Nitratireductor mangrovi: one gene and its partner. Each later gene encodes a partner of the first gene's protein in a complex. Links are inferred from orthologs where the notes say so. Each region holds a gene or a part of one and is shown on either strand. Other genes may lie near its edges.

The links. The genes of interacting proteins can lie anywhere in the genome.
Region 2: the proteins of secA (region 1) and secY are in contact, whole or in part, in a crystal structure (PDB 3DIN), measured with the Thermotoga maritima proteins. The link is inferred for Nitratireductor mangrovi from one-to-one orthologs. Residues at the interface, in WP_004082002.1 of Thermotoga maritima: Glu261, Ala262, Arg263, Lys300, Ala301, Arg302, Thr303, Ile304, Ile305, Leu323, Tyr324, Asp325, Pro326, Val329, Ser330, Tyr333, Ile336, Lys340, Phe345, Val349, Glu363, Phe364, Tyr374, Ser375, Gly376, Gly377, Glu393, Ile395, Thr482, Ser483; in WP_004081795.1 of Thermotoga maritima: Glu108, Gly109, Glu110, Glu111, Ala236, Glu237, Arg238, Arg239, Ile240, Thr241, Ile242, Gln243, Tyr244, Ala245, Arg246, Arg247, Val248, Thr249, Gly250, Arg251, Arg252, Val253, Tyr254, Gly256, Ala257, Ser258, Thr259, Tyr260, Leu261, Pro262.

What each region holds. Positions count from the first base shown.
Region 1 is NZ_CP042301.2:3,388,277-3,393,486, reverse strand. What follows is about bases 763-4,004. They hold secA (preprotein translocase subunit SecA), read left to right. Parts: upstream 763-1,071; coding sequence 1,072-3,804; downstream 3,805-4,004. Other genes in these bases: FQ775_RS16495 (PAS-domain containing protein), read left to right, coding at 3,918-4,004; FQ775_RS16505 (peptidylprolyl isomerase), read right to left, coding at 763-826. Outside these bases: more of FQ775_RS16505, read right to left, coding at 1-762; more of FQ775_RS16495, read left to right, coding at 4,005-5,210. UniProt on the Escherichia coli protein: Required for protein export, interacts with the SecYEG preprotein conducting channel.
Region 2 is NZ_CP042301.2:966,394-969,754, forward strand. The notes cover bases 1-2,799. They hold secY (preprotein translocase subunit SecY), read left to right. Parts: upstream 1-629; coding sequence 630-1,970; downstream 1,971-2,799. Other genes in these bases: rplO (50S ribosomal protein L15), read left to right, coding at 17-490; FQ775_RS04725 (adenylate kinase), read left to right, coding at 1,967-2,563; rpsM (30S ribosomal protein S13), read left to right, coding at 2,749-2,799. In the rest of the region: more of rpsM, read left to right, coding at 2,800-3,117; rpsK (30S ribosomal protein S11), read left to right, coding at 3,239-3,361. UniProt on the Escherichia coli protein: The central subunit of the protein translocation channel SecYEG. Consists of two halves formed by TMs 1-5 and 6-10.

The DNA of each region.
Region 1 (5,210 bases):
TCAGGGCCTCGTCCGGAATGTCGATCTCGGCCTTCTCGCGCAGGCCCTTGACCGCGTCGAAATAATGCTCGCGCAGCAGGATCGAGCGAACCTGGTCCTTCACCTTGTCGAATGCCGGCGGCTGCTGGACGCGCTTGTCCTCGACCTTGATCACGTGGAAGCCGAACTGGGTCTCGACCGGTTCCTTGGAGAAAGCGCCGACCTCGAGCGCGAAGGCGGCCTTCTCGAACTCCGGAACCATCTGGCCGGGGCCGAAATAGCCGAGATCGCCGCCCTGCGCGGCGGCGCCGTCGGTCGATTTTTCCTTGGCGATTTCCTCGAAATCGCCCCCGTCCTCCAGCGCCTTGATCACCGCGTCGGCTTCTTCCCTGGTTTTCACCAGAATGTGACGGGCGCGGATTTCGTTGACCGGCGGCGTATTGGCGATTTCCTGGTCGTAGCGGGCGCGGATGGTCTCGTCATTGACCTGCGAGGCGACGTTCTCGTCGACGAAGGCGCTGTGCAGCGCGCGGTCGCGCAGGAAAGCCATGCGGCGCTGGAAATCCTCATTGTCGCCGAGGCCGGCTTCTTCGGCGGCGCCCGCCAGAAGCCGGATTTCGATGATCGCCGACAGAGCAGCGGCGCGCCGCTGCTCGGCCGGAAGCTGGCTGAATTGCGGGTCGAGATCGTTTTCGGCGATCGCCAGATCGCCTTCCGTGATCGGCGTACCGTTGACGGTTGCGACCACATCCGCCGCCGCGCCGAGGGAAAGGCTCGGCGCCGTCATTGCGAGGCCCAGGGCGATTCCGCAGGCGATCAGCGGGCGGAAGGCGAAGGGAACGGGCATGAAACGTCTCCAGAAAGGTTGCGCGGCCAGTAACGGCTCTTGCGCTGGAATGAGGCGAAAATCCGCGTGTCAGAGGGCGCTCGCATCAAGTTGACATCACGGGAGCCCCCTCTTATCTGTCCTTCGTCTTTGCGTCCAGAACCCTTTTCCGGGCGCTTTTTTGATATAGATGATCCGCCCAAATCGCGATCGTAAGCACGTTCCGGCCCCCGCGTCGGAAAAGAATTGATCGAAAGGACCATTTGATGGTCAGCCTCGGTGTCTTCGCCCGAAAGATATTCGGTTCCGCCAACGACCGCCGCATCAAGGCGCTGCGTCCGCGCGTCGAAGCCATCAACGCGCTCGAAGCCGAGATGCAGGCGCTGACCGACGACCAGCTGCGCGCCCGCACCGACGAACTGCGCGAGAAGGTGGCCGCCGGCACTTCGCTCGATGACCTTCTGGTGCCGGCCTTCGCGACCGTGCGCGAGGCGGCGAAGCGCGCGCTCGGGCTGCGCCCGTTCGACGTGCAGCTGATCGGCGGCATGGTGCTCCATGAGGGCTCGATCGCCGAGATGAAGACCGGCGAGGGCAAGACGCTCGTCGCGACCCTGCCGGTCTATCTCAACGCGCTTTCAGGCAAGGGCGTCCACGTCGTCACCGTGAACGACTACCTCGCCCGGCGCGATGCGGAGTGGATGGGCAAGGTCTACGCTTTCCTCGGCCTGACCACCGGGGTCATCGTCCATGGCCTCTCCGACGAGGAGCGCCGCGCCGCCTATCAGTGCGACGTCACCTACGGCACCAACAACGAGCTCGGCTTCGACTATCTGCGCGACAACATGAAATACGAGCGTGGACAGATGGTGCAGCGCGGCCACAATTACGCGATCGTCGACGAGGTCGACTCGATCCTGATCGACGAGGCGCGCACGCCGCTGATCATTTCCGGCCCTCTCGACGACCGCTCCGATCTCTACAACCAGATCGACGGCTTCATCCCCAGGCTCGAGGCAGACGATTACGAGATCGACGAGAAGCAGCGCACCGCGACCTTTACCGAGCAGGGTACCGAGAAGGTCGAAAGCCTCTTGCGCGATGCCGGCATGCTGAAGGGCGATTCCCTCTACGACGTCGAGAACGTCGCCGTCGTCCATCACATCAACAACGCCCTCAAGGCACACCGCCTGTTCGCCAGGGACAAGGATTACATCGTCCGCAACGACGAGATCGTCATCATCGACGAATTCACCGGCCGCATGATGCCGGGCCGCCGCTATTCGGAAGGCCTGCACCAGGCGCTCGAGGCCAAGGAGCACGTGACGGTCCAGCCCGAGAACCAGACGCTCGCCTCGGTCACGTTCCAGAACTACTTCCGCATGTACGGCAAGCTTGCCGGCATGACCGGCACGGCGGCGACCGAGGCCGAGGAGTTCGGCAACATCTACGGGCTCGGCGTGTCCGAGATCCCGACCAACCTGCCGGTGGCGCGCGCCGACGAGGATGACGAGGTGTACCGCACGGCCGAGGAGAAGTTCCGCGCGATCGTGCGCGAGATCAAGGAGGCGCACGGGCGCGGCCAGCCGATCCTGGTCGGCACGACATCGATCGAGAAATCCGAGCAATTGGCCGACGTCCTGCGCAAGGAGGGGATCGGGCAGTTCGAGGTCCTGAACGCCCGCCACCACGAACGCGAGGCGCAGATCATCGCCCAGGCCGGCAAGCCCGGCGCCATCACCATCGCCACCAACATGGCCGGCCGCGGCACCGACATCCAGCTCGGCGGCAATGCCGACATGCGCATTCAGCAGGAACTGGGCGACATGCCCGAGGGTGCCGAGCGCGAGGCGGCGGAAAAGGCGATCCGCGACGATATTCTCAAGCTCAAGGGCGAGGCGCTGGCCGCCGGCGGCCTCTACGTGCTGGCCACCGAGCGCCACGAAAGCCGCCGCATCGACAACCAGCTGCGCGGCCGCTCGGGCCGCCAGGGCGACCCCGGCCGGTCGAAGTTCTTCCTGTCGCTGCAGGACGACCTGATGCGCATCTTCGGCTCCGACCGCATGGATGGCATGCTGCAGAAGCTCGGCCTCAAGGAAGACGAGGCCATCATCCATCCCTGGATCAACAAGGCGCTGGAAAAGGCGCAGAAGAAGGTCGAGGCGCGCAACTTCGACATCCGCAAGAACCTCTTGAAGTTCGACGACGTCATGAACGACCAGCGCAAGGTGGTGTTCGAGCAGCGGATCGAACTCATGGACGGCGAGAACATGTCGGAGACCGTCGCCGAGATGCGCCAGGACGTCGTCGACGATCTGGTTGCGCGCAACATCCCCGAAAACGCCTACGCCGAACAGTGGGATGTCGACGCGCTGAAACAGGGCGTCTCCGCCTATCTCAACCTGGATTTGCCGGTCGACGAGTGGGCCAAGGAAGAAGGCATCGACGAAGAAGCGCTCCGCGAGCGCATCACCGAGGCGGCCGAAAAGGCCGCCAGGGAACGCGCCGAGCGCTTCGGCCCCGAGATCATGGCCTATGTCGAGAAGTCGATCCTGCTTCAGACGCTCGACCATCTCTGGCGCGAACATCTGGTCAACCTCGACCATCTGCGCTCGGTGATCGGGTTCCGCGGCTATGCGCAGCGCGATCCGCTCAACGAATACAAGTCCGAGGCGTTCGAACTGTTCCAGGCCATGCTCGGCAATCTGCGCCAGGCGGTAACGGCGCAGCTGATGCGGGTTGAACTGGTGAAGGAGGCCGCCGACGCCCCGCCGCCGGAGGTGCCGCAGGGCGAGGGCCATCACCTCGACGCTACCACCGGCGAGGACGATTTTGGCGGCGACGATGGCGGCGTGCTGGCGACCCTGCAGGCGTCGCGCAACGTCGCGCCGGAAGACCGCGATCCGGAAAATCCGGAGAGCTGGGGCAAGGTCGGCCGCAACGAGGCCTGTCCTTGCGGTTCCGGCAAGAAGTTCAAGCACTGCCACGGCGCTTTCGTCTAGGCGCCGCGCCCCGCCGCAATCGCCCGCTGGCGAGAATCCGTTAAGGTTAGCCGAACGTTAAGGCTTGTCGCGCATCCTTCGCTCGCTCAACGGGGGTCGAAAGGGCGCTACGGGTGGAGAACGGCAGGGACAGGGCGCGCGACGAGCCGCCGGGCGGCGCGGTTCCCAGGGGATGGGACAAGGCGTCGCTTGCCGGCATGGTTGGTGCTGCGGCGGACTGGGTGTGGGAAACCGACGCCCGGCATTGCTATACCCATGTCAGTGAAGGCTGCCAGGCTGCAACCGGCATCAAGCGTTCGTCGATCATCGGCCGCTCGCGGCTTGATACGCTCGATCGCGAGGCGTCCTCGCCTGAGGCGGCTGCCGCGCACCGGGCGGACCTTGCGGCGCACCGGCCATTTGGCGATTTCCTGGTCACGCTTGGCGCCGCGCGTGCCGAATGTCGGCACGTCCTCCTCTCCGGCGTTCCCCGTTTCGATCGCAAGGGGCGGTTTGCCGGTTATCGCGGTTTGGCCCGCAATGTCACGCCGCTTTTGCGACAGGTTCATCGCGAGCCCGAACGGCGTGCTGTCGAGAATGATCCTGCCGGCACGGATCTGGAGGAGACGAACGCCGAACGGCTGATGGCGGCGCTCAACGTCATGGAAGACGCCTTTGTCTACTATGACCGGGACGATCGCATCGTGCTCTACAACGAGGCGCTCGTCACCATGTATGCCGGCCTTGAGGACGTCATCCGCACCGGGCTTCACGTCAGCGAGTTCGTCGATGCCGGCCTCGATCGTGGTTTGTGGAGCACCGGCGAGTACAGCCCGGCCGAATGGCGCGACGCCTATCTCGCCGGACGCGGAGAGGCCGGGCATGGGCCGACGATGCTGCAATTCGCCGATGGCCGCTGGGTGCTGCACCGGGAGCTGCGCACCGACGACGGCGGCCGCATGGGCATCTGCACCGACGTCACCGAACTCAAGCGGCGCGAGGAAGCCGCCGAGGGCGCCCGCGCAGAGGCGGAGGCGGCGAAGGCGAGGCTGCAGGCGGCGATCGATGCCCTGCGCGACGGCTTCGTGCTCTGGGACGCGGACGACCGGCTCGTCGCCTGCAACGATGCGTTCCGCGGCCAGTTCGCGTTCCTGCCCAACCTTGCCGTCGGCAGAACCTTCGAGGAGATGCTGTACGAATTCGCGCAGACCGGTGTCGTGAAGGATGCGGTCGGTCGCGAAGAGGAGTGGGCGCGCGAACACGCCGCGAGCCGAGTCCGGGAACTCGGCCAGGAGATCGTGTTCGAGACCCATGACGGGCGCTGGATGATGCGTCGCGACCAGATCACCGGCACCGGCGACCGGGTCGGCATCCGCACCGACATCACCGATCTCAAGAAGCGTGAGACCGAGCTAGCGGCGGCGACC
Region 2 (3,361 bases), 2.4 Mb from region 1 along the record:
ACGCTGGAGCATCGACATGAAACTCAACGAACTGCGCGACAAGGAAGGCGCGACCCAGTCGCGCAAGCGCGTCGGGCGCGGCATTGGTTCGGGCCTCGGCAAGACCGGTGGGCGCGGTGTGAAGGGCCAGAAGTCCCGTTCCGGCGTCTCGATCAACGGGTTCGAGGGCGGCCAGATGCCGCTTTACCGCCGTCTGCCCAAGCGTGGCTTCAAGGTCCCGTTCCCGAAGGACTTCAACATCGTTTCGCTGGCCCGCATCCAGCAGGCGGTCGACGCCAAGAAGCTTGATGCCAAGAAGCCGGTGACGGCCGAGGCGCTCGTCGAGGCTGGCGTTATCCGCCGTGTTCGCGATGGCGTGCGTCTGCTCGCCGATGGCGAACTCAAGGCCAAGGTGACCTTCGAAATCGCCGGCGCCTCCAAGGCCGCCATCGAGAAGGTCGAAAAGGCCGGCGGTTCGGTGAAGCTGCCGGAAAAGCCTGCCGCCGAGTAACCGGTTTCCGGTGCGACCAATAGCGGCGGCCCCTGGCCGCCGCTTGCATCCTGGGCGGCTGGGGCCTATCTCGGGGCTTCGGCGCACGCGTCGTCCGCGACGGACGGGTCAGGAAGCGTGACGAAGCGGAGAACTTTTCATGGCGTCTGCTGCTGAGCAACTTGCCTCCAATCTGAACTTCGCTGCCTTCGCCAAGGCCGAGGATCTGAAGAAGCGGATCTGGTTTACCCTTGGCGCATTGCTCGTCTACCGCCTCGGCACCTATATCCCGATCCCGGGGATCAATCCCGATGCCTTCGCGCAGGCGTTCGAGCAGCAGTCGGGCGGCGTTCTCGGCATGTTCAACATGTTTGCCGGCGGCGCCGTCGAGCGCATGGCGATCTTCGCCCTCGGCATCATGCCCTACATCTCCGCTTCCATCATCATGCAGCTGATGACGTCGGTGATCCCGACGCTCGAGCAGTTGAAGAAGGAAGGCGAGCAGGGCCGCAAGGTCATCAACCAGTACACCCGCTACGGTACCGTCCTGCTTGCGACGGTTCAGGCCTACGGTATTTCTGTCGGACTCGAGAGTGGTACCGATATCGTCACCGATCCCGGCTGGTTCTTCCGCATCTCCGCCGTCATCACCCTGGTTGGCGGCACCATGTTCCTGATGTGGCTCGGCGAGCAGATCACCGCTCGCGGCATTGGCAACGGCATCTCGCTGATCATCTTCTCCGGCATTGTCGCAGGGCTTCCCTCCGCCCTGGGCGGTACCCTCGAACTGGGCCGCACCGGAGCGCTGTCGACCGGCATCATTCTGGCCATCATCGTGCTGGCGATTGCGGTGATTGCGCTCATCGTGTTTTTCGAGCGTGCCCAGAGGCGGCTCCTGATCCAATATCCCAAGCGCCAGGTCGGCAACCGCATGTTCCAGGGCGACACGTCGCACCTGCCACTGAAGCTCAACACCGCCGGGGTCATTCCGCCGATCTTCGCATCGTCGCTGCTGCTCCTGCCGGCGACGCTTGCTGGTTTCTCGGATACCTCGACATTGCCTGGCTGGGCAGGCGCGATCCTCGCCACGCTGGGGCACGGGCAGCCGCTCTATATGGTGCTTTATGCCGCCATGATCGCCTTCTTCGCCTTCTTCTATACAGCGATCGTGTTCAATCCGAAGGACACCGCCGATCAACTGAAGAAGCATTCCGGCTTCATTCCGGGCTATCGTCCGGGTGAACGGACGGCCGAGTACATCGATTATGTCCTGACCCGTATCACCGTCGTCGGCGCGATCTATCTCGTGCTGGTCTGCCTGCTGCCGGAGTTCCTGATCTCGGCGACCGGAGTGCCTTTCTACCTCGGTGGCACATCACTGCTGATCGTGGTCAGCGTGACGCTCGACACGGTATCACAGGTCCAGGGGCACCTGATCGCGCACCAATATGAGGGGCTGATCAAGAAATCGAAGCTGCGCGGAGGAAAGAGGGGGAGATGAGGCTGATATTGCTCGGTCCGCCGGGTGCGGGGAAGGGGACGCAAGCACAGCGGTTGGTCGAGAAGCACGGCATTCCGCAATTGTCGACCGGCGACATGTTGCGGGCCGCGGTCAAGGCCGAAACCGAGGTCGGCTTGCGCGCCAAGGCAGTGATGGAAGCCGGCGAACTCGTCTCCGACGCCATTGTCAACGCTATCGTCGCCGAGCGCATCGATCAGGATGATTGCGCCGGGGGCTTCGTCCTTGACGGCTATCCGCGAACGCTCGCGCAGGCCGACTCAGTCGAGGCCATGCTGGCCGACCGCGGATTGAAGCTTGACGCGGTCATCGAACTCGTGGTCGACGACAAGGCGCTGGTGGGACGAATTGTCAAGCGGGCCGAAGAGGCACAGGCCGCCGGGCAACCGGCGCGCAAGGACGACAATCCCGAGGTGTTCGACGAACGCCTGCGTGAATATTACAAGAAGACCGCGCCGCTGATCGGCTACTATTATGCCAAGGGCATGCTCAAGGGCGTCGACGGCATGGCCTCCATCGATGAGGTCACGGACGCGATCGAAGCCCTGCTTGCCGAGGTCGTGCGCGGAAACTGAACCGACCCGGTTGACGGCAGGCGCGCCTTGGACTATAGCGGCGCGTCTCCCATCAGACGTTTGGTCGGCTGGGCCTTCAAGGCTCGGCCGTTGCTTTACGTGATGGAACATCCCGCAAGGGCCGGCCTCCACCGGACGCGGGTCAGTCGCAAGCGCCGGCGCTGCCGGCCTACATGGAGAAAGAGATGGCTCGCATAGCCGGCGTTAATATTCCGACCAACAAGCGCGTCGTTGTCGCGCTTCAGTACATCCACGGCATCGGCCCCAAATTTGCCGCCGACATTGTCGCCAAGGCGAACATTCCGACCGACCGTCGCGTCAACGAATTGACCGACGCGGAAGTCATGCATATCCGCGAGACGATCGACCGCGAATATCAGGTCGAGGGCGATCTTCGCCGCGAAGTCTCGATGAACATCAAGCGTCTGATGGATCTTGGCTGCTATCGCGGTCTTCGCCATCGTCGCTCCCTGCCGGTCCGTGGCCAGCGTACGCACACCAATGCGCGCACCCGCAAGGGCCCGGCCAAGGCGATCGCCGGCAAGAAGAAGTAAGGCAGTCGGCAATCGGCAGTAGGCAATCGAAGCAATCCGACTGCCCCCTGCCCAATCCTGACTGCCGTGAGGTGTAGCCGCTGGCATTACGGCGGCGTCGATATCGAACGAAAGGACCAAGATGGCCAAGGAAGCCGCTCGTGTTCGCCGTCGCGAACGCAAGAACATCTCGTCGGGCGTGGCTCACGTCAACTCGACCTTCAACAACACCATGATCACGATCACCGACGCGCAGGGCAACACG